DNA from 2 places in the Amycolatopsis minnesotensis genome. Region 1 is predicted to be linked to the other one. Evidence: riboswitches for the same ligand, from Rfam matches in the RefSeq annotation. Region 1 holds a riboswitch; the other holds the start of a gene.
The links. A riboswitch is a leader RNA that binds a small molecule or an ion and turns the genes downstream of it on or off. The one in region 1 is predicted to bind thiamine pyrophosphate.
Positions count from the first base shown of each region.

Region 2: linked by a shared signal. The riboswitch ahead of ABD256_RS19485 (thiamine ABC transporter substrate-binding protein) and the one ahead of thiO (glycine oxidase ThiO) in region 1 are both predicted to bind thiamine pyrophosphate.

Region 1 covers NZ_BAAANN010000002.1:130,111-141,935, forward strand. The annotation lists gene ABD256_RS02660 (lipase family protein) at 1-537, opposite strand, end outside; gene ABD256_RS02665 (hypothetical protein) at 862-1,617, shown strand; gene ABD256_RS02670 (hypothetical protein) at 1,771-2,010, shown strand; gene ABD256_RS02675 (ion transporter) at 2,137-2,952, shown strand; gene ABD256_RS02680 (MarR family winged helix-turn-helix transcriptional regulator) at 2,960-3,391, opposite strand; gene thiG (thiazole synthase) at 3,967-4,743, opposite strand; gene thiS (sulfur carrier protein ThiS) at 4,745-4,945, opposite strand; gene thiO (glycine oxidase ThiO) at 4,950-6,056, opposite strand; TPP riboswitch at 6,054-6,161, opposite strand; gene thiE (thiamine phosphate synthase) at 6,192-6,857, shown strand; gene ABD256_RS02705 (hypothetical protein) at 6,921-7,751, opposite strand; gene ABD256_RS02710 (threonine ammonia-lyase) at 7,997-8,947, shown strand; gene ABD256_RS02715 (esterase/lipase family protein) at 9,058-9,954, shown strand; gene ABD256_RS02720 (PucR family transcriptional regulator) at 10,023-11,201, shown strand; gene ABD256_RS02725 (MFS transporter) at 11,164-11,825, opposite strand, start outside.
Region 2 covers NZ_BAAANN010000014.1:153,360-165,184, forward strand. The annotation lists gene ABD256_RS19445 (hypothetical protein) at 1-208, shown strand, start outside; gene ABD256_RS19450 (DUF4407 domain-containing protein) at 198-1,592, shown strand; gene ABD256_RS19455 (methylated-DNA--[protein]-cysteine S-methyltransferase) at 1,558-2,058, opposite strand; gene ABD256_RS19460 (AlkA N-terminal domain-containing protein) at 2,055-3,581, opposite strand; gene ychF (redox-regulated ATPase YchF) at 3,690-4,772, shown strand; gene ABD256_RS19470 (winged helix-turn-helix transcriptional regulator) at 5,520-5,723, shown strand; gene ABD256_RS19475 (hypothetical protein) at 5,962-6,210, opposite strand; gene ABD256_RS19480 (4a-hydroxytetrahydrobiopterin dehydratase) at 6,276-6,566, opposite strand; TPP riboswitch at 6,601-6,711, shown strand; gene ABD256_RS19485 (thiamine ABC transporter substrate-binding protein) at 6,736-7,782, shown strand; gene ABD256_RS19490 (ABC transporter permease) at 7,758-9,380, shown strand; gene ABD256_RS19495 (ABC transporter ATP-binding protein) at 9,380-10,402, shown strand; gene ABD256_RS19500 (glycoside hydrolase family 3 protein) at 10,451-11,825, opposite strand, start outside.

The DNA of each region.
Region 1 (11,825 bases):
CGTGCCGCCGAGGCTGTGCCCGCCGACGGTGATGCTCACACCGTCCTTCGGCAGGTCCTTCAGGAAGTCGCGCAGCGTCGACCCCACGCCGGGCCGGTCCCCTCCCGCGGTGAGCTTCTTGAGGACGTTGAGCCCGGTCGCCGCGCCAGGTGAGACCTTGACCTGCCACCGCTCCGGCGCCTGCACCCCGCGGACGAACCCGATCTGCGGGAGGATGTTGAAGTTCTGGAAGATCCAGGCGACCGTGTCCGGCGGATTGGTGCCCGCGATGCCGACTACGTACCGGGACGGGTCTTCCTGGCTCTGCGCCAGGTACATCGCGTTGGTCACGATCGGCTGGAGCGGGGACAGCTTGACGCTCGGGCCCCACACCACCCGCCAGCTCCCGAGCTGCTCCCGGTTCCGTTCGAGGTAACTGGTGATCTCGTCGTGCAGATAGCTTTCCAGGCCGTCGCGGGTGCCTTCCCGTTCCGCGGCGAGGTTCGCGTACAAGGACACCCAGAAACTGATCTTGTCCGGCAGGCTCGGTGACGTCACGCGTACTCCTCGAATCAGTGGTATCGATTGATGGCACGGGAACTCTTCGCGCTTTTCCATTATCGTCGGCGCGCCACGGAATCTGTTGAGCCACCCGGGCGAACACCTTTGCAGCACACGGGAAACACGGATTATTACGCCATTCCGTGGGTCGTCCGGCAATACCCGTTCCGGCCTTGCCGGTACCCGCCGCACAGGTATCGAGCCGCAGTGGTCCACCGTTTCGGGAATTGCCGGAACCGACCGGATTCCGGCGGGCGCGCGCACGGCCGCCCGCGCGGTGTTACACGGCAAACGGGCTGTCCGTCCGCTCGAATGGCAGAATTGACGGCAGCGACGGCGGGGGTGTGCATGCACGGGTACTGGCTTGGCGTGACGGGGGCCGCGCTCCTCACCGTCGCGCTGCCGATCGTGTGGGAGACGCTGGTCCGCAGGCCGCCCGCCGCGGCACGGGCGCAGGGCTGGGCGGTCGCGCTCGCGGTCACCGTGCTCGGCACGGCGGCACTGCTGGACTGGGCTCGTGTCCCGGCTGGCTGGCTGCTCGCACTCGTGCTCGTGGGGGAGACCGGCGCGGTCGCATTGTTCCGCACGGCGCGCCGCCGCTGGCTCCGATGGCAGCACACCGAGCAGGAACGCTTGTACACCAAGGAAAACCTGGCGTCCGGGCCGTGGCAGATCTGGACGCGCCCGCACCGCGAGCGCCATTCCGTGCCGTCCTCGCGCGTGGACCGCTGGCTCGCCGCGGACGGCCCGGCGCCGACCGCGGGCTGGTGGCACCACGGCGGCCTCACCGTGGGGGCGCACGGGCCGGCGCTGCTCGACGCCGCCGGGGTGCCGCACCGCCTGCCCGAGGCCGTCACGACGATGATCCACCTGCCGGTGCCGCACGCGCTGCTGCTCGTCGACGACGCGCAGACCCTGCTGGCCTGGCTGCCCACCGCGGGCTTCGCCGATCCCGAACTCCGCGAGTACTGCCGGGTCGCGGGCTGGCGCTACGCCGACCGCATCGGGTTCGGCCACGAAGACCGGCACGCACTCGACCTCCGGCCGTGCGTCGCCGACACGGCGGCGCACGGCTGACGGCCGGCCGTCCCGAAAGTCCGCGAGGACAGCGCCGAGGGACCGTTCGGGCAGTGTTGCCCCGCGACGCCGCCGAAGCCGCGGCGCCTTGGGCATCGTTCCCGTCGAAACACCCGATCAGCACCTCCCAACGAATCGAGGAGTCCCCACCTGATGCGCAAAACCATGCTCTCGATCGCGGCCGGTGTCGGCATCGCCGCCACGAGCCTGCTCACCACCGGCACCGCCTCGGCGGCGACCTGGGCGTTCGCCGGGGTTTACCCGTCGGTGCATGCCTGCTCGGTTGCCGGGAACGCGGGCTTCCCGCAGGGCCGCTGGGTCGGTTTCCGGTGCGACAAGCGCGTCGACAACGGCTACGTGCAGTACGAGCTGTGGACGCAGACGACCTACTGACCCGGCTGAGCACCCGACCCGGGTGTGCCCGCCCGTGCGCACGGGCGGGCACACCCGGCCGCCACACCCCCGCTCGATAGCATCCGGTCGGCTATTGCGGTTCCTTTACCGGACTAGGGGGCGGTCTTGACCGGACGCGACCGGGTGGCGCGGCTCGTGGAGAGCAGGCGGTTCGGCAACTTCATCATCGCGGTGATCGTGTTCAACGCGGCGACGCTGGGCATGGAGACCTCGACGAAGCTGCTCGCCGAGTTCGGCGGCCTTCTGCACGTGCTCGACCACATCGCGCTGGGCGTCTTCGTCGCCGAACTGCTCGCGAAGCTCTACGCCTACCGCGCCCGGTTCTTCCGCGATTCCTGGAACGTGTTCGACCTGGTGATCATCGGGATCGCGGTGATACCGGCGACCGGGCCGTTCTCGGTGCTGCGCGCCCTGCGCGTGCTCCGCGTGCTGCGGCTGATCTCCGTGGTGCCCTCGATGCGCAAGGTCGTGTCCGGCCTGCTCACCGCGATCCCCGGGATGGCCTCCATCGCGGCACTGCTCGGGCTGATCATCTTCGTCGCCGGGGTGATGGCGACGAAGCTCTTCGGCGGCATCTCGCCGGACAACTTCGGCGATCTCGGCACCTCGCTGTTCACCCTGTTCCAGGTGATGACCGGTGAGGCGTGGCCGGACATCGCGAAGGAGATCATGGCGCAGGCGCCGATGGCGTGGATCTTCTTCGTGGTCTACATTCTGGTGTCGAGCTTCGCGGTGCTGAACCTGTTCATCGCGGTGGTGGTGAGCGGGATGGAGAGCGAGCTGCGCGAGGACATCCGCGAGGAAGAGGCGAAGCAGGCCGAGGAGCAGGCAGCCGCGAACCGCGAAATCCTCGGCGAGCTGCGCGCCCTGCGGGCCGAACTCGCCGAGCTGAAGGCCGGGGCTCGTCAGCCCGCGAGCTGACGAGCGCTCACTCCTCGTCGGAAATGAGCGCTTCGAGCGCGGGAAGGGCCGACGTCAGCGCGGCCTTCAGGTCGTCGGGAAGCCGTTCGAGGCGCCGGTCCAGCTCGTGGATCCGGGTGGAGCGGACGCCGGAGATCATCCGGACGCCCTCGTCGGTGACCGTGGCGAGCCAGGCCCTGCGATCGACCGGATCGGCCTCGCGTCGCACATGACCGGACTCGACGAGCGAGGCGACAATTCTCGACATTGTGGCCGCCGCCACACCTTCTTTCGCCGCGAGATCGCCGAGCCGGAGCTGCCCGTAATGGCTCAGCGTGGCCAGCGCGGAGATCGCGCCGTGCCCTGGACCGGGCGTGCCTGCCTGCCGAAGCGAGCGGGAAAGCCTGCCCACCACCAGAAACAACCTGCCCGAGACATCCTGCGCGGACGACGTGGTCATGGAAGCTCCTGGAATGGTCGAGTCGGACAAAGCGCCGACAACCATACGGGGCCGGGCGACAGAATCAGGTAAAGGCTGAGCGTGGCGGATTACGGTTTCGTCCCGTGCTCGCCGCTCGTCCCCGAAGCCGCGGTGACGGTGCGGTGTTCATGGCCCGAAGGTCATCTTCGGGGCGTCCAGGTCCCCCGAGATCACCTTCAGGGCAAGGACGCGCCGATTCCGGCGAAGCGGGTGGAACCTACGCGCAGGCCCGCCGGAGGACTCTCGTCCGATGATCCCTGAAGGCGTCCTTCACGGAACCTGACGCCGCGAACTCGACCCTCGCGGCGCGCGGCATGGCGGCTCACCCGCACACGTCCCGAAGGTCACCGTGCTGACGGGTGCGCGCCGATTCCGCCGCGATGGGTGGCGGAAGCGCGGAGCCGCCCGGGACCTGATCCCCGAAGGACGCCTTCGGGAGATCTGACGCCGCGAACTCGACCCTCGCGGCGCGCGGCATGGCGACCCCGATGCCCCGAAGGACACCTTGGCGGCACCAGACTCCCCCAAGGGCCCCTTCAAGGCATACGGCGAAGCTAGCGCGGCGGGCTGGAGGCGTGCGCCCAGAACCGCTGGGGCACCCGGCCGCTCGCGCGCGCCAGCCTGCCCGCGACCACCGCGGACCGCATCGCGTACGCCATCCGCTCCGGGTCCTGCGCCCTGGTGACCGCGGTCGAGAGCAGCACCGCGTCGCAACCCAGCTCCATCGCGAGCGTGGCGTCGGACGCGGTGCCGATCCCGGCGTCGAGCACCACCGGCACCCCCGCCCTCGACACGATCAGCTCGATGTTGTGCGGGTTCCGGATGCCGAGGCCGGTGCCGATCGGCGCGCCGAGCGGCATCACGGCCGCGCAGCCCGCCTCTTCGAGCCGCAGTGCCAGCACCGGGTCGTCGTTGGTGTAGACGAACACGGTGAACCCGTCGGCGGCCAGCCGCTCGGCCGCGTCGAGGGTTTCGACGGGATCCGGCAGCAGGGTGCGCTCGTCGGCGTGCACCTCGAGCTTGATGAGATCGGTCTCCAGCGCCTCGCGCGCGAGCTGGGCGGTCAGCACGGCTTCGGCGGCGCTGCGGCAGCCCGCCGTGTTCGGCAGCAGGCGGATTCCCAGCCGCCGCACCAGGTCCAGCACGCCGGAGCCGCCTTCGACGTCGGCGCGGCGCATCGCGACGGTGGTCAGCTCGGTACCGGAGGCGACGAGCGCGCGTTCGAGCACGCTCAGGTTCGCCGCGCCACCGGTGCCGATGATGAGCCGGGACGCCAGCTTGTGGCCGCCGACGACGAGTTCGTCGCCGGTGCCGTCGAAGAGTTCGGTCATGTCAGCCTCCTTGCACCGCGGTGAGCACTTCGACCTGGGCGCCCGGCGCCAGTACCGTGTCCGCCCACGCGCCGCGCCGGACCACCTGGCCGTCCACCGCCACCGCGACCCCGCGCGGCTCGGTGCCCAGTTCGGCGAGCACCTGGGCCACGGTGGCGCCGTCGGCGAAGGGCCGCCAGTCGCCGTTGACCCGTAGTTCCATCGGGTCACGCTCCTTCCGGGATCATCGAGTGCGCCCTGGCCGGTGCCGTCGGCCCGACGTGCGGCGGGAGCGGTGCCCCGCCGAGCATCGCGAGCACCGCGTCCGCGGTGACCGGCGCGAGCAGCAGGCCGTTGCGGTGGTGCCCGGTCGCCGCGAGCACGCCCGGCTCCAGTTCGCCGAGCACGGGCAGCGTGTCGACGCTGGCGGCGCGCAGCCCGGCGGCGATCTCGGTCAGCTCGTACTCCGCGATCGCCGGGAAGACCCGCTCGGCGCCTTCCAGCAGCTCACGAACGCCCTTCGCGGTGACCGCCTCGTCGAAACCGGCTTCGTACTGGGTCGCGCCGAGCACGATCTCGCCGTCGGCGCGCGGCACGAGGTAGATCGGCCTGCCTTCGACGACGGCGCGCACCGTGCGATCCGGCGGGGGAAGGCAGCCCCTCGCCGGTTTCAGCCGCAGGATCTCGCCCTTCAGCGGGCGGACGAGCCCGGCCAGCGCGGGGTGCAGGCGGCCGCTGCGGGCGCCCGCGGCGATCACCACCGCGTCACACCGCAGCTCCGCACCGGCGACGACCGCGCCGGGACGGATCCCGGTGACCTCGCGCGGCACGAACTCGACACCGCGCTTCCGCGCGGCAGCCAGCAGCGCGGTGAGCAGTTTCCGGTTGTCCACCGCGAGATCGCCGGGCACCGACAGTCCACTTCGGACGGACAAGCCGGGTACCAGCCTGCCCAGCTCGCGGCCGGTCAGCGACTCGGCCGAGCGGCCGAGCGCCACCAGGTACTCGCCGAGCACCCGGAGCTGCTCGGCGTCGGCGCTGTCGTGCGCGACGACGACGGTTCCCGCCAGTGACAGGCCGGGGTCCCCGCCGTCGGCGGCGAGGTCCTCGGCGAACCCCGGCCACCGCCGGAGCGACTCCTGGCCGAGGTCGAGGGTGTCTTCCTCGCCTGGCCACGCCTCGGTGACGGGGGCGAGCATGCCGCCCGCGACCCACGACGCGCCCCGGCCGGGCTCCGGATCGACGAGGCGTACCCGGTGGCCCGCCGCCGCGGCGCGCCACGCCACGGACAGCCCGATGACACCACCACCGGCGATCACGATGTTTTCGCTCATACTTCCGATCACGCTCCCTGCGCCGGCATTACCCGGATCAGGTTCCACGGTCGGAGCGGTGCGGCTCCCTCTCAGCCCGTGCCTCGGGCTCCCGTGCGGACCACCCCACCGTAGCGCGCGGGCTACCGTGGCGCCATGCCTGGCTTGACTGGTGAACAGATCCGGAAACGACTCGACGACGCGCGCCTGTACCTGTGCACGGACGCCCGGGAGGACCGCGGTGACCTGGCCGGATTCGCCGACGCGGCGCTTTCCGGCGGCGTCGACGTCATCCAGCTTCGTGACAAGGGCGCCGACGGCCCGCTGGAGGCGAAGCGCGAAATCGCCGCGCTGGAGGTGCTCGCCGAGGCGTGCGCGCGGCACGGCGCGCTGCTGTCGGTCAACGACCGCGCGGACGTCGCGCTCGCCGTCGACGCGGACGTGCTGCACCTCGGCCAGGACGACATCCCGGTGCCGCTGGCCAGGCGCGTGCTCGGCGACGACGTGGTGATCGGCCGCTCCACCCACTCCGAAGCGCAGGCGCGCGCGGCCTCGCGCGAGGACGGCGTCGACTACTTCTGCACCGGCCCGTGCTGGCCGACGCCCACCAAGCCGGGCCGGGACGCGCCCGGCCTCCCCCTGGTGCGCGCGGTCGCCGAAGCGGGCACGGCGCGGCCGTGGTTCGCGATCGGCGGCATCGACGGCGAACGGCTCCCGCAGGTGCTCGAAGCGGGGGCGACCAGGATCGTCGTCGTGCGGGCCATCACCGGCGCCGAGGACCCGGCGGCCGCCGCGCGCGCCCTGCGCGGACGCTTGGCGTAAGCACGCCGCCGAACACGAAGGACGGCCCCGGCGATGGCACGCCCGGGGCCGTCCTCGCGCTGGTCACCTGGCGTTGTCGTCACCGGTGCCGTTGCCCGTGTTGCCGCCGTTGCCGCCGTTGCCGCTGTTCCCGCTTCCCGGAGTCGGCGGTGCCTCGGACTTCGTCGGCGTCGGGGTGTCCGACGACTTCGGCGTGCTGGGCTGCGTCGACGGGGCCGAACTCTCCGGTGGCCGCTGCTGGCCGCTCGTCGGCGGCGCCTGCCGCCGGCTGCTCGGTGACGTGCTCGGCGAGCCGGTCTTGTCCTCGCCCGGGTTCTCCCGCGACGGCGCGGGCTGCTCAGGGGTCTTTTCCTGCTGCTTCCCGCCGCCGAACAGGTGCCCGGCCGTGGTCCCGTTCCCGCCGGAGATGGCGTTGCCCGTGGTCAGCTCGAACCCGGTGATCAGCACGATCGCCGCGACGAACGCGGCCGCGCTGGTACCGATGATCAGCGGCCACCGCAGCTTGCGCAGCCTGCCCGGCTCGTCCGGCGGCGGCATCGTCTCGCCCGGTTTCGGCAGTTGCACGGTCGCGTCACCGTCGAGGCCCGGCCTCGGCAGGTGCACGGTCGCCTGCTCGTCCTGGTCCGCCGTCGGCCAGCCGGGCGCGCCGTGCCGCGCGGTCCCCCGCTGCCGCACCGGCATGGCCCTGGTCGCGCGCGCGTCCTTCACGGCGAGCGCCTTCGCCAGGTCCTTCGTGCGCTGCGCGGCTTCCTTCGTGCGGTGCAGCGAGCGCAGGTACAGCTCGCCGCCGACGGTCGTGATCACGCTCGCGATACCGGCGCCGACCACCGTTCCCGCGACGCCGATCGTCGAGCCGAGCACGGCGGCGGTCACCGCCGCCAGCGCGGCGGCCACGACCTGTGCGATCTTGATACCCGACTTCTCCGATGAAGCCGTTTCCTGCTCAGTCTTTCTGTCACCCTCCCCGGGGGAGGCAGCTGATTTCGACATGGTTCCGATCTGGTAGCCCGCGGACGTCTTCTTTACCCAACGGTTATGTCGTCTGGGAAGGTTCCCTCGTTGCCCGGCAGTGAGCAGGACCACTCCGAATGTCCACAATGGACTGGCTTGCGTTCACAATTCCTTGACATACTCAGGACATGAATCTGGTGACGATCGAGGAAATCCGCGCGGCGGCGGGCAGGATCGGCGCGCACGCGCTGCGGACGCCGCTGCTGCCGCAGCCGTGGGCGACCGGCTCCCCGCTGTGGCTGAAAGCCGAAAGCCTGCAGCAAATCGGCGCGTTCAAGATCCGCGGCGCGTTCAACGCGATCGCTTCGCTCGACGAACCCGCCCGCACCCGAGGCGTCGTCGCCTATTCGAGTGGCAATCACGCGCAAGCGGTGGCTTTCGCGGCGAAGCAGTTCGGCATCCCCGCGGTCATCGTGGTCCCGGACGTCACCCCGCGCATGAAGGTCGAAGCCACCGCCGCGCACGGCGCCGAAGTCGTCGAAGTGCCGATGGCCGAACGCGAATCGCGCGCGTACGAAATCGCCGGAGAGCGCGGGCTCACCCTCGTGCCGCCGTTCGACCACCGCGACGTGATCGCGGGCCAGGGCACGATCGGCCTGGAAATCGCCGAGGACCTGCCCGAGGTGGAGGTCGTGCTGATCCCGGTGAGCGGCGGCGGCCTCGCGTCGGGCATCTCCGCCGCGGTCAAGGCGCTGAAGCCGTCGGTGCGGGTCTTCCTCGCCGAGCCCGAGCTCGCCGCCGACACCGCGGAAGGCCTGCGCACCGGCGCCCGCGCGGACTGGGCGCCGGACCGGCGCGCCCGCACGATCGCCGACGGGCTGCGCTCGCAGCCGTCCGAGCTGACCTTCGCCCACCTCCGGGCGCACGTGGACGGGATCGTCACGGTCAGCGAGGACGAGATCCGCGAGGCCGTGCGGACGATCGCGCACAGGTCCCGGCTGATCGCCGAGCCGAGCGGGGCCGTGTCGACCGCGGCCTACTTGTTCCACCCGGACGAGCTACCCCAGGGCAAGACGGTGGCGGTGCTTTCCGGCGGCAACGTGGATCCGCGCCAGCTCGCCGACCTGCTCGCCTTGTGACCGGTCACGAGAACCGGCCCCGGACTCTGGGCGACACCCGGTGTTATCCAGATCACTCGCGATCATGATGTGACCCAGTCATTACCCGCGAGTAGGAGGAGAGCACCCCTATGTACGACCACAGCTCAGGACGGCGGCGGGTACGCGTGCTGGCGGCCGCGGTACTCACCGCGGCCGCCACGCTCGCCGGGCTCACTGTCGCGAACGGCCCGGCCGAAGCTTCGGGCTTCCCGCCACCGGAGAGGATCAACAACTGGTCGTGCGAACCGGCACCGGAGCATCCCGAACCGGTCGTGCTGGTGCACGGCATGGGCGCGAACGGGGTCGTGAACTGGCTGACCATGGCGCCCGCGATAGCCGGGCAGGGCTACTGCGTCTTCACACCGACCTACGGCGCCGGGCTGCTCGGCACGCTCGCCGGTGGGCTCCAGCCGATGCGGAAGAGCGCGGCGGAGCTGAGCGACTACATCGACAAAGTGCTCGACAAGACCGGCGCGGCGAAAGTGGACATCGTCGGGCACTCCGAGGGCAGCACCGTGCCCGCCTACTACCTGAAGCACCTGGGCGGGGCGGCCAAGGTCAAGCACTTCGCCGGCTTCGGCGCCAACTACCGGGGGACGACGTTGAGCGGGCTAAACGCGCTCGCGAAGGAGCTCCTGAAGCTGCCCGGGATCGGCGACCTCGTGAAGGCGGGCTGCGGGCCCTGCGACGAGTACCTGCCCCCGTCGTCGTTCCTCGACGAGCTGGCCGAAGGCGGCATCTCCGTGCCGGGGCCGACCTACACCAGCATCGTCAGCAAGGGCGACGAGGTGGTCACGCCGTACACGAGCGGAGTGCTCGGCGAACCGGGGACGACCGACATCGTGCTGCAGGACGAGTGCCCGTCTGACCACGTGGGCCACCTCGGCCAGGCCGTCGACCCGAACGTCCTCGCGCACGTTCTGAAGGCGCTCGACCCCGAGCACGCACCGGCGCCGAAGTGCACCCCGTTCTTCCTGCCGGTGTGAGTCTTCTTCCCGGCACGCTCGTTGTCCCCAACAGGTTGTGAACTGTCACGAACCTGCGAGGAGGGTCGATGTCGCGCGAGCGGGAACTGATCGGCGAGATCGTGGCCAAGGTCGACCTCGACGGGATCGCGCTGCGGATCGTCGACCAGTTCCTGCCCTCGGTGCGCGGCTACGCCAGGATGCCGTCGACGCTGCTGCACGGCGAAGTACTGGCCATCATCGGGCGCAACCTCCAAGTGGCCAAGCACTGCATCCTCGACGACCGCGGCCCGAACGGCGTCGAGCTGGAGGAGATGCGGCTGTCGGCGAAGCAGCGCGGACGCGACGGCCTGCCGCTCCAGGACGTTTTGCGGGCTTATCGTCTCGGCGGCCGGGTCGTCTGGGCGGCGCTCACCGAGGCGGCCACCGCGGACGAGGAGCAGCACGTCCTGCTGCACGTCGCGGACCGGGTGATGGGCTACATCGACGCCGTGTCCACCGTGGTCGCCCTCGCCTACGTCGAAGAACGGGACGAACTGATCTCCGAGCGCGAAACGACCGCACGCGCGCTGCTCGAAGCGCTCCTCGACCCGCTGGCCGACCCCGACGAGCTGAACCGCCGCGCCGAACGCGCCGGGTTCGGGCTGTGCGAGTCCTACCGCGCGTTCGCGATCTCGGTACCGGAGTCGGCGCCCGGCACGCACGGCAGGCTGGCCCGCGACCTGCGCGCGCTCGGCCTGCTCGCGCTCACCGAGGCCGACCGGATCTCGGGCGTCGCGGCCACGGAGGTCACCGCGGCCAGGCTCACCCGGCCCGGCGCGGTCGCCACGCTCAGCGAACCGGTGTCCCGCGAGGACCTCCCCGGCGCGCTGGAGCTGGCCCGGCTGCGGGTGCAGACCGCGCTCAAGCTCGGTCACCGCGGCGTGCTCGACGACACCGACCTGCTCCCCGCCCAGCTGCTCGCCCGCTCACCGCAGCTCGCGAACACCCTGCGCGAACGCGTGCTCGGCCCGCTCCGCAAACCAGGACGGCAGGGCTCACCCGAACTCGTCCGCACGCTCGAAACCTTCGTCGGCAGCAAGCTCGACCGCAGGCGCGCGGCCACCGCGCTGACCATCCACGCGAACACCCTCGACTACCGGCTGCGGCGCATCGAGCAGCTCACCGGGCTCACCCTCGCCGATCCCGGCGATCTCGCGCAGATCGTGCTCGCGCTGTACCAGGACCGGCTCAGCCCGTCGAATGGTGCTTCGACCGGACGTGCGTAGGCGGGCCTTCGACCCCGCAGTGCAGGCACTTCCCCGGCTCCGGGGCCGCTTCCTCCGGTGGCGGGTCCGCCGCGTCCGAGGCGAGCACCTTGTTGTGGACGCCGAGTGCCACCAGCCCGCCGGCGACCGCGAGCGCCGCGCAGACCAGGAGCGAGGTCCGCCACCCCGAGGTCAGCGCCACCGGGTCGGCGTAGGCGACGCCGCTGAGCCCGGCCACCGCGGGCAGCACCGCGATGGCGAGCAGGCTGCCCGTCCGCGCGATCGCGTTGTTGACCCCGGAGGCGACCCCGGCGAAGTGGTCCGGCGCGGCCGCCAGCACGGTCGCGGTCACCGGCGCGACGACGGTCGCGAGCCCGAGACCGAACACCACTACGGCGGGCAGCACCGTGCCGGGATAGGACGCGCCGGGTTCGACGCGCATCAGCAGGAGCATCCCGGCCGCGATCAGGAACGGGCCCGTGACGAGCTGGGCGCGCGGGCCGATTCGCGCCGCGAGCGCACCGGAGCGGCTCGACAGCAGCAGCATGATGATCGTGATCGGCAGCCCGGCCAGCCCCGCCGCGGTCGAGCCGTACCCGAGCGAGACCTGAAGCTGCATGACCATCAGCATCATCACGACGCCCA
Region 2 (11,825 bases), on a different contig from region 1:
CAAGATCGAAATCATTCGCGATCTCGCCCAGCGCGGTTTCCTGGACACGGCGAACGTCGATCTGGAGAACGTGGTCAACGCGATGGTGACCGGCGGGACGGAGTTCGAGGCGGATCGGGCCGACGTCGCCGAGATAGCGCCGCCGGCGGACGGTGCCCGGGGTGAGCGCGGCGACGACGTGGAAATGAGGGAAGAGGATGTCCACTGACACCGCCGGCCCCGCCTCGCCGGTGCCCGTCCGGTCGTCGCTGCCGAACGACGCCCCGGTCGGGCTGTACCGGCCGGTTGAACCGAACCGCGGTGGTGGCAGGTGGCTGCGGTCGATCATCGGGATCAAGGAGGACATCCTCGACTGGGCCCCGGAAGAGCGGCCGCGGTACAGCAGGCTGGGCGCGATCGTGCTCAACACCGGGGTGCTGGCCGGCCTTTCGCTGCTGGTCGCGTTGAGCGGGGTGGTGGGCGGGGCGTGGTGGGCGCTGCTTCCGGTGGGCGTTCTCTGGGGCTACCTGATCATGACCTTCGACAGCTGGTTGATCGCCAGCACGCACGGTGCGTTGACCGTCTCCAAGGCGAAGCTGTTCGTGCCGCGCATCGCGATTTCGGTGCTGCTGGGCGTGGCGATCGCGGAACCGCTCGTGCTGTGGGTGTTCAGCCCGTCGATCCACAACGAGATCGCGGAGCACCGCAAATCGGAGATCGAAGGCTACGAAGGCAAGTTGAAGAGCTGCAACCCCGTCACCGGTGCGGCACCGTCCGGTTCGGACTGTGGCGGGTTCCGCGTGAACGTCAAGGACAGCGCGCAGTCGGTCGAAGCGCAGTTCGACGCGGCGGTGCGGTTGCGGGACCAGGCGAGGGGCGCGATCGGCGAGCTGGACCGCAGGCAGGCGGAGCTGGAGAACCTGGCACGTGACGAATGCGCGGGCAGGGCGGGCACCGGCTTGAGCGGGGTGCCCGGCGTCGGCGGCGAATGCAGGCGCAATCGGGAAAAGGCCGATCAGTTCCGTGCCGACAACCAGGTCGACAAGCAGCACGCCGATCTGGTCGGGCTGGAAAAGGAGACCGTCGACCTGACCGGGCGGCTGGCACAGGCGCGCGCGGTCGGCGGCCAGCAGATCAGCCAGGCGATCGCGGACAAGGTCGCCGGGAAGAAGGCTGATCTCACCGATCGTGGCATCCTCGACGAAATCGACGCACTGGGACGGATTTCCGCGGACAGCCCGGTCGTTTCGATCGCGGGCTGGGTGCTGAGGCTGCTGCTGATCGCGGTCGACTGCCTGCCGGTGCTCGGCAAGCTCATGGGCGGCACCACGACCTACGACATCCTCGTGTCCAGGCAGCTCGAGACAGCAAAACGCCTGCACGACAAGAACATCGCGCTGTACGAGCGCAACGACACCGTCGACCTCGACATTCTGCTGCAGCGGGCCGAAAAGAAGCTGCGCGCGAAATCGGGTGACCTTGACCAGGACGAACGCCTGGCCAGGGCGAGGAGCAGGACGGACCGGGCCGCGCAGATCGATCAGCTCGCCGCGGAGCTGGAGAACTCGAAGGACGCGTTCACGCCGCTTCGTGGGCCAGTAGCCAGCGCTTGACGTCCACGCCCCAGCGGAAGCCGCCCATGGCGCCGCCGGTGCGCACCACGCGATGGCACGGCACGAACAGCGCCGCCGCGTTGCGGGCGCAGGCCGTCGCCGCCGCGCGGACCGCGGCAGGACGGCCCGCGAGCGCGGCGTAGTCGGCGTAGCTCACCGGTTCGCCTGCCCGCACCGTGCGCAGGACTTCCCAGGCGTGCTGGCGGAAGTCGCCGGAGCGCTGGCGGACCTCGATGCCGTCGACCGCGTCGAGCACGCCGGCGTGGTACTGGCGGACGGCCTTGCTGACCGGCCCGAGATCACGCCTCTCCCGCAGTTCGCCCGGTGCGACCGCGGGTGAGATCAGCGGGGTCAGCTCGTCGACGTCCTTCGTCCAGCCGGAGGCGAGCACGGCGCCGTCGGTGGCGACGACGGCCGTGAACGGGCCGATCTTGGTGTCCATTGTGGACCAGTGCGCGATGCTCATGCGGAGGCTCCTCGGTCGGCGGCGTGCCACAGGTACATGCCGGCGTAGGTGCGCCACGGCCGCCAGGCCAGGGCGTGTTCGGTGAGATCGGTGATACCCAGCGCGGCGGCTCCGTTTCGGAGCACGAGGTCGCCGGAGAGCAGGATGTCGGGGCTGCCGAGCACCCGCATGAGCGCGTAGTCGGCCGTCCACGGCCCGATTCCGGGCAGGGCGAGCAGTTCGGCGCGCAGGTCGCCGGGGTCGCGTCCGATGTGGACATCGGCCTTCCCGGAGGCGAGCGCGTCGGCGACGGTGATGATCGCGTCGATCCGGCGCCGCGGCCCGCGCAGCACCTCCCTGCCGCGCTCCGCGATCGCTTCGGGCGTGGGGAACAGCGTGGTCAGCGTGCACTCGCCCGGCCACGGCAGCGTGCCGCCGAGTTCGGCGGTGAGCTTCCCGGCCGCGGTGCGGGCGGCGGCGACCGAGATCTGCTGGCCGAGCATCGCCCTGGTCACCAGCTCCGCCCCGTCGACGGCACCGGGTGCCCTGATGCCCGGCACCTCTTCGACGACGGGCGCGAGCGCCGGGTCGGCGGACAGCACGTGGCGGACGCCTTCGGGGTCCGCGTCGAGATCGAGCAGGCGGCGGATCCTGGCGACCGCGCTGCTGAGGTCGCGGACGTCGGACAGCCGCAGAGCACAGCGGAAATGGCCGTCCGCGGGCGAAAGCCACGCCGTCCCGGCGCCGTGCGGGAGCCGGAGCGTGCGGCCGTAGCCGGTGATCCGGCCGCTTTCGGTGGTGATGTTCTCGACGCCGGGCACGGCACGCGCCGCGAAGAACCGGAGCAGGCCGTCCGAGTCGAACGGCGGCCGGTACGGCAGCCGCAGCGTCAGCCTCGCGCCGGTGTTCCCGGCCTCCGCCTCGGCGGAGCCCGCGCGCCGCCGTGCCTTCGCGGCGGCCGCGCGGAGGTGCGACGGCGTCGTCGCGAACACCTCGCGGATCGTGTCGTTGAACTGGCGGACGCTGGCGAACCCGGCGGCGAACGCCACGTCGGTCAGCGGGAGCTCGGACATCTCGATGAGCAGGCGCGCCGAGTGCGCGCGATGCGCCCGCGCCAGCGCGAGCGGCCCGGCGCCGAGTTCGCTGGTCAGGACCCGGCCGAGCTGGCGTTCCGAATAGCCGAGCTGCCGTGCGAGCCCTGGCACGCCTTCGCGTTCGACCGCCCCGTCGGAGATCAGCCGCATCGCGCGCGCGGCGAGATCGGCGCGGACGTTCCACTCGGGGGAGCCGGGCACCGCGTCGGGCAGGCAGCGGCGGCACGCGCGGTAGCCGCCCGCCTGCGCGGCGGCCGAGGTCGGGTAGAAGGTCACGTTCGCGGACTTCGGGGTGACCGCGGGGCACGACGGGCGGCAGTAGATGCCGGTGGTGCGGACGGCCATGATGAACTGCCCGTCGAAGCGCGAGTCGCGAGCCGTGACGGCGCGATAGCACCGTTCGGTGTCACGCCAGACGCCCTGGTCACGGGGGATGGTCAGCTCGGTCATGGGCTCGATACTGCCACCGGAACCCGGCCGGTACTGGCGGGAATCCGCCATGGCGCTGCGGTGCCCGCCCGCCGTCGGCACCGGGGCGGCCACGTAGACTTCGCGGCCGTGAGTCTCACCCTCGGCATCGTCGGTCTGCCCAACGTCGGCAAGTCCACCCTGTTCAACGCGCTGACGCGCAACGACGTGCTCGCCGCGAACTACCCGTTCGCCACGATCGAGCCCAACGTCGGCGTCGTGCCGCTGCCCGACGCCCGGCTGGACAAGCTCGCCGAGGTGTTCAGCTCGGCGAAGACGGTCCCGGCGGTGGTGTCGTTCGTCGACATCGCGGGCATCGTGAAGGGCGCGTCCGAGGGCGCGGGCCTCGGCAACAAGTTCCTCGCGAACATCCGCGAGGCCAACGCGATCTGCCAGGTCATCCGCGTGTTCGACGACCCGGACGTGGTGCACGTCGACGGGCACATCGACCCGATGAGCGATATCGAGACGATCAACACCGAGCTCATCCTCGCCGACCTGCAGACGCTGGAGAAGGCGGTCTGGCGGCTCGAAAAGGAAGCGCGTACGAAGAAGGAAGCCAAGCCCGCGCTCGACGCGGCGCAGAAGGCCAAGGCGATCCTCGACAGCGGCCGCACCCTCTTCTCGGCGCAGAAGGAGGTCGACGTCGAACTGCTTCGCGAGCACAGCCTGCTCACCACGAAGCCGTTCCTGTACGTGTTCAACGCCGACGAAGGCGTGCTCACCGACGCCGCCCGCCGCGACGAACTCACGAAGCTCGTCGCGCCGGCCGACGCCGTGTTCCTGGACGCCAAGGTCGAAGCCGAACTGCTGGAACTCGACGACGAGGAGTCGGTGCGCGAACTGCTCGAATCGGTCGGGCAGGAGGAACCGGGCCTCTACTCGCTCGCGCGCGCCGGTTTCCACACGCTGGGCCTGCAGACCTACCTGACCGCGGGCCCGAAGGAATCGCGCGCCTGGACCATCCCGCAGGGCGCCACCGCCCCGCAGGCCGCAGGCGTCATCCACACCGACTTCGAACGCGGCTTCATCAAGGCGGAGGTCGTCTCGTACGACGACCTGATCGAAGCGGGCTCCATGACGGCGGCCCGCTCGGCGGGCAAGGTCCGCATGGAAGGCAAGGACTACCTCATGGCCGACGGCGACGTAGTCGAGTTCAGGTTCAATGTGTAAGAATTCCGTCTGACCAAGGCCGCACGCGTAGGGCTCGTCGAATCACGGCAGCCGGTGTCCGTACTGGGTGAGCATCGATGCGCGTCCGGGCTTCTGGCAGCAACCCGAGCGCTCATGACCTATGACCGCCGGAATGTGGTCGAGTTCCGCTTCAACGCCTGCCGGTGCGAGGTGACCAGTTGGTACCGCTCGGTTGCGCTGGCATTGGAAAGCCATAGCCAGTGCGACGACGGTCGTGCCCGCGACCGTGCAGTTCACCGGAGACAGCTCCAGTGGCCCGGTTACCTGGGTTCTTCAGTCCGACTGGGCGGAACTCCTGTTCGTTTCTTGGGCGCGGGTAAGGCATCCCGAGCATCCACCGCTGGTGGGCGGCGGCTGGCTGCCACCAGGATGGGTGGAACACGCGCATTTTCATCAACGCCTCCGCGAATCGGCACTGGGAATTCCGTTTGCGCGGGAAGTTGTCGTCGAGGCAGAATCGCCATCGCGGCAATGACTTGCTCGGCAAGTGTGAACCTGGTGAATGTCGCTGAAGAAGTCTTAGTTGGGTGATCATGGCGACATGTGACGAGTCCTCGGTTCAGCGGATCCGTGAAGAGCGAATCCGTGCATTGTCCGAACACGGGCGTGCGCGGTACGCCTCCCTGCTCCGGCGTCTGGCGCGCTCAGGGCAAAGCGGCAGCGAGCGCGTGGCTTGGGGCGGGTGAGGGAGCCTCTTCAGCCGGATATGTTCGCGCCCGAGTGTCCATGGAGCGGGACGAGATGGTGACGCGGACCGAGTACGACGAGGTGCCGCCCTGGGTCGAGTACGAGCTGACGGAGCCGGGGCGGACATTGCTGCCGCGGCTCGCGGCTTGCCGGGTGTGGGCGGCCGAGCATCTCGAGGAGCTGCGTGCGGCGCGCGAAGAGTATGAGCGCAAAGAGAAAGCGGCCTCACGCACGGGGGCGTGAAGCCGCTTCGCTGCGGGTGGTCAGCCCGCGATGCCGAGCACGATGACGCTGAGCAGCGTGATCGTGGTGGCCAGGAAGGTCACCCAGGCGCGCTGGGCGGAGGTCAGGGCTGGGGCAGTGGTGCTGTTCATGGCGATCCCAAGGGGCGTGACGGGTAGTTCCGCGTGTGGTAACGCTTCGATCACGGGTTTTGTTAACAGGTGTGCCCTAAATCACGCCGAGATCGGATAAGCAGTGCTCAACGCGGTTCGTGGTGCCGCTTGCGCGCGGTGAACCAGAGCACCGCGCCCGCCGCGGCGATCATCAGCACGAACGCGAACCCGCCGACTACGAGCGCCTGCGTGACGTCGCCCGACGCGGCCGCTGCTTCCTGTCCGTGCGTGGCCGCCGGGGCCTTGCCGGTGTCCGCGCTCGCGGGCACCGCCACGGTGAGCGTGACTGCCAGCGCAGCCAGTGCCGCGATCGCCCGGGTAAAGAACTTGATCATGTGCAACTCCTTCCTCCTGCAGGGACGCGCGAGACCCGCGATCATGTTGCCCGGGGCGACCAAGGTCACAGATTGTCGATGGCCTCGTCGATCTGCTGGGCGAGCGAGACGTCCTTGGCCGTGATGCCGCCGTCGGAATGGGTGCTGAGCCGGAACGTCAGCGTGCGCCAGCGGATGTCGATATCCGGGTGGTGGTCAACGCTTTCGGCGAGTTCGGCGACGCGGTTCACCACCGCGATCGCCGCCGGGAAGCCGTCGAGCTCCGCCGTCCGCACGAGCGAATCGCCGTCCCGCTGCCAGTCACTCAGCGTGGCGAGTGCTTCGGAAATCTGCGTGTTGTTCAGTAGGTCGGCCATAGCACTCCATGGTGCTACGCCGGCTAGTACGCTGCACGGTTGCCACGGGAGTCCGGTACGACCGGACTGAGAGGCGGGCACCGCACCGCGACCGTTCGCACCTGATCCGGATCATGCCGGTGGAGGGAGGCGTACCCAGCCTCCTGCCGGTCGAAGCGAGGAGGCCCCCATGGGAGTCAAGCGGCTGGCGACTGCGCTGGGCGCGATCGGGGTGCTGCTGGCGGGGTGTTCGCTCGGCGACGAGCAGGGCGCGCCGAAGGGCCCCGCCGTCGTCACACTGGCCACGCACGATTCGTGGGCGGTGCCGCAGGACGTCCTCGACGCCTTCGAGCGGCAGTCCGGTATCCGGATCCAGCCGATCAAGCAGGGTGACGCGGGCGCGCTGACGAACAAGCTGGTCCTCACGAAGGCCAGCCCGGTCGCCGACGCCGCGTACGGGGTGGACTCGACGTTCGCTTCGCGCGCGCTCGCCGAGGGCGTGTTCGCGACGTACACGAGCCCCGAGACGGACCGCGGCCCCCAGCGGTACGCCATCGACCCCGAGCACCGGCTCTCCGCGGTCGACGTCGGCGACGTGTGCGTGAACGTCGACACGGGCTACTTCGCGTCGAAGAACCTCCCGGTCCCCTCGACGCTGGACGATCTCGCCGACCCGAAGTACCGGGACCTGCTCGTGCTGGAGAACCCCGCGACCTCCTCGCCCGGCCTCGCGTTCCTGCTCTCCACGGTGTCGAAGTACGGCGAGACGGGCTGGCAGGACTACTGGAAGCGGCTCAAGGCCAACGGCATGAAGCCGGTCAGCGGCTGGGAAGAGGCCTACACGCAGGACTTCTCCGGTTCCTCCGGCAAGGGCCCGCGCCCGATCGTGGTCTCCTACGCCTCCTCGCCCGCCGCCGAGGTCGGCAACGACGGCAAGCCGCGCACGAAGGCGCTGCTCGACACCTGCTATCGCCAGGTCGAGTACGCCGGGGTGCTCACGAACGCGAAGCAGCCGGAGAAGGCGCAGAAGGTCGTCGACTTCCTGCTCTCCCAGCAGTTCCAGGCGACGGTCGCGGCGAACATGTACGTCTACCCGGCGCGCCAGGGCGTCGACCTGCCCGCGGGATGGGCCGAGACGGCGCCGCTCCCGTCGAAGCCCGCGTCGCTGCCCGGTGACCAGGTGCAGGCGGGGCGTGAACGGTGGATCGGCCAATGGCGCTCGCTCATCGAGTCCTGACCAGGCGCGGCACCGGGCTGGCCCTGCTGGCCGTGCTGCCGATCGGGTTCCTCGCCGTGCTCTTCGCGTGGCCGGTGGCCGCGATCGTCGGGCGCGGCTTCTCCGGCGGTGGCGTCGCGACGGCGCTGGCCGGCGGGGAAACCTGGCGCCTTGCCGCGTTCACGGTGGCGCAGGCCGCCGCGTCGACGCTGCTGGCCGTCCTGGCGGGCCTGCCGGTGGCGTTCCTGCTGGCGCGGGTGCGGCTGCCGGGGGTCGCGCTCGTCCGCACGCTCGTGCTGATCCCGTTCGTGCTGCCGACCGTGGTGGTGGGCCTGGCGTTCCGCGCGCTGTGGCCCGACGGCGGCGTGGTGCCGATCGTGCTGGCGAACGCGTTCTTCAACGTGGCGGTCGTCGCGCGCACGGTCGCGGGGCTGTGGACGCACCTCGACTCGCGCGCGGAGGCCGCGGCCCGCGCGCTCGGCGCGTCGCGGTCGCGTGCGTTCCGCGAGGTGACGCTGCCCGCGCTCGCACCCGCGATCGGATCGGCCGCGGCGGTGGTGTTCCTGTTCTGCGCCACCAGTTTCGGCGTCGTGCTGATCCTCGGCGGTGCGCGGTTCCGGACCCTGGAGACCGAGATCTACCTGCGGACCGTGGACCTGCTCGACCTGTCCGGGGCGGCCGCGCTGTCCCTCGTGCAGCTCGCCGCCGTCGTTGCCGCGCTGGTGGCGGGCGCGGTGGCGCGGCGACGCCGGGAGACCGCGCTCCGCCTCCGCGCGCGTGCCGAAACCGCCCGGCGGCCGGAAGGGCGCGAGTGGTGGGTCGTCGCGGCCGGGCTCGGGGTGGTGGCCTTGACGCTCACGCCGATCGTCGCGCTGCTCGTGAAGTCGGTGTCCACTCCGGACGGCTGGAGCCTCGACGGCTACCGCGCGCTGTCCGGGCACGGGTCGAGCGGCACGCTGGCGGTCTCGGGCTGGGACGCGGCGATCCGGTCGCTGCGCACCGCGACGGACGCCACGTTGCTCGCGATGGTGATCGGGGTGCTGGCCTCGGTGCTGCTCGTGTCGTTGCGCCGCTCGCCGGGCCGGCTCGCGCGCGGGGCGGGGGAGGTGATGGACGCCGCGCTGATGCTGCCGCTGGGGGTGTCCGCGGTGACGGTCGGCTTCGGCTACCTGGTGACGCTCGACGCGCTGCCGGGCGATCTGCGGACCTCGCCGCTGCTGGTGCCGCTCGCGCAGGCGCTGGTGATCATCCCGCTGGTGATCAGGATGGTGCTGCCGGTGCTCCGCTCGGTCGACGAGCGGCTCCGGCAGGCGGCCTCGACGCTCGGGGCGAGCCCGGCGCGGGTGTGGCGGGAGATCGACGTGCCGCTGACGGTGCGGGCGGTGGTGGCCGCGGCCGGGTTCGGGTACGTGGTGGCGCTGGGCGAATTCGGCGCGACGAGCTTCCTCGCGCGCCCGACCTCGCCCACGCTGCCGGTCGCGATCTCGTCGCTCATCTCCCGGCCTGGTGAGCTGAACAACCAGCTGGCCTACGCGGCGTGCGCGCTGCTCATGCTCGTCACCGTGGCCGTGGTAGCGGCGATCGACCGGCTCGGCACCGGCACCGTAGGGGAGTTCTGATGGCGTTGTCGGTGGAGGGCGTGAGCGTGCGCTACGGCTCGTTCGAGGCCGTGCGCGAAGTCGATCTCGACATCGCCGACGGCGAGGTGCTCGCGCTGCTCGGGCCGTCGGGATCGGGGAAGTCCACGCTGCTGCGGGCGATCGCCGGGCTCGAACCGGTGACCGGCGGGTCGGTCCGCTGGGACGGTGACGACCTCGCGCGCGTGCCGGTGCACCGCCGCGAGTTCGGCCTGGTCTTCCAGGACGGGCAGCTCTTCCCGCACCGGGACGTGCGCGGCAACATCGCGTTCGGGCTGCGGATGCACCGGGTGCCGAAGGACGAGCAGGCGCGGCGGGTCGGCGCGCTGCTCGACCTCGTCGGCCTCACCGGGTACGCGGGACGGCGCATCACCGAGCTGTCCGGTGGTGAGGCGCAGCGGGTCGCGCTGGCGCGAGCGCTCGCGCCGAAGCCGCGGTTGCTGCTCCTGGACGAGCCGCTGTCCAGTTTGGACGCGAGCCTGCGCGAACAGCTCGCGGTCGACCTCGCGGAGTTGTTGCGGGGAGCCAAGATCACCACGCTGGTCGTGACGCACGATCAGGAGGAGGCGTTCACGCTCGCGGATCGCGTCGCGGTGCTGGAGCGCGGGGAGGTGCGGCAAGCCGGCGCGGTGCCTTCGGTGTGGCGCGGCCCGGCGGACGACACGGTCGCGGCTTTCCTCGGTGTCACAACGTTTCTCGACGCGCAGGCCGCCGACGGCGTGGCCCGGTCCGCGCTGGGCCCGGTGGACGTGCCGGAAGCGCGCGACGGCGCGGTCCGGCTGGGGTTGCGGCCGACCGCGCTCCGGGTGGCTCCGGACGGGGTAGCGGGCGAGGTGGTGAGCCGGGTGCACCGGCGGGAGCACCTCCGCCTCGTGGTGCGGGTGCCCGCCTTGCAGTCCACAGTGGACACCGTGGACGCGGTGGCCCCGGTGAGCGCCGATCTCCGCGCGGGCGACCCGGTGCACCTCGTCCTGGACCCGGACGGCGTCGCGATCGTCGGCTGAAGGTGGCCTTCGGGGAGTTGTACGCCCCGAAGGCCACCTCCGGGACGGTTACCAGCCGAGGCCGTGCCCGAACGGGTAGAGGATCTTCCCGGGGTCGGTGCCCGAAGGCACGTCGACGGGGAGCTTCCCGGTCGGGGAAAGCTTGCCCCGCAACACCTTCGCCAGCGTCGCCATGCTCACGTCACGCCAGTCGTAGGTGGCCACCCAGGTCGGCAGGTCCGCGAAACCGGGGTCGTACGGCTCCTGGATGGACACCGCGACGACGGGTTTCCCGGTCGCCTGCAAGCCCTTCACCAGTGCCGCCTGTCCCGCGCTGGTGCGCAGGCCGTTGGTCAGCACGACCACGGTGTCCGCCTTCTTCGCGGCGGCCACCGCTTCGCCGACCTTCGCCGCGGCCGGATCGGCGCCGGTGGGCAGCGCGGTGCCGGAAAGCTGCTTGGCCAGCGAGGTGACCGGATCGGCGGGATAGCCGGGGAAGTCGGGCAGATCCCAGCCGGTGACCAGCACCTTGCCCGGCTTCTTCAGCGGCAGCAGGCCCGCGTCGTTGCGCAGCAGGGTGGTCGTCTTCGCGCTGATGCGCGCGATGGCGTCGCGGTGCTCGCGGGTACCGACGACGCAGGGCACTTCGCGCTCGTTGACCAGCGGCTTCGCCACGATGCCGCGCTTGACCTTGACCTTGAGGATGCGTGCCACGCTCTGGTCGATGCGCGCTTCGGTGAGCCTGCCGCTGTGCACCGCGTCCGACACGCCCTTGATCGCCACGCCGAGATCCGGCGGCAGCAGCATCTGGTCCACGCCCGCTTCCAGCGCGAGCACCGGGACCTCCGCGTCGGGGTACATCTTGCGGATCGCGTCCATCCGCAGCGCGTCGGTGACGACGAGGCCGTCGTAGTGCAGTTCGTTGCGCAGCAGGCCGGTCATGATCGGCTTCGACAGCGTCGCGGGCCTGCCGGACGGGTCGAGGCTGGGCACCGAGATGTGCGCGGTCATGATCGAGTCGGCCCCGGCGTCGAGCGCGGCCTTGAACGGGGGCAGGTCGATCCGCCGCCACTGCGCCTCGGTCCGGTTGATCACCGGCAGCCCGGTGTGGCTGTCCTCGGCGGCGTCGCCGTGGCCGGGGAAGTGCTTGGCCGCGGTCGAAACCGTCTCGGTCCGCTTGCCCGAGTTCTGGTAGCCGTCCACCTCGGCGGTGACCATGCCGCTCGCCAGCGCCGGGTCCGAGGAGAACGACCGCGAGCCGATCACCGGGTTGAGCGGGTTCGAGTTGACGTCGGCCACCGGCGCGAAGTTCTGGTTGACGCCCATCGCGCGCAGCTCGCGTGCGTTGACCGAGGCCAGCTTCCTGGCGTCGGCGGTGCTGCGGCCCGCGCCGACCGCCATGTTGCTCGGGTACTCGGTGGCGGGCGCGCTGATCCGGGTGGTC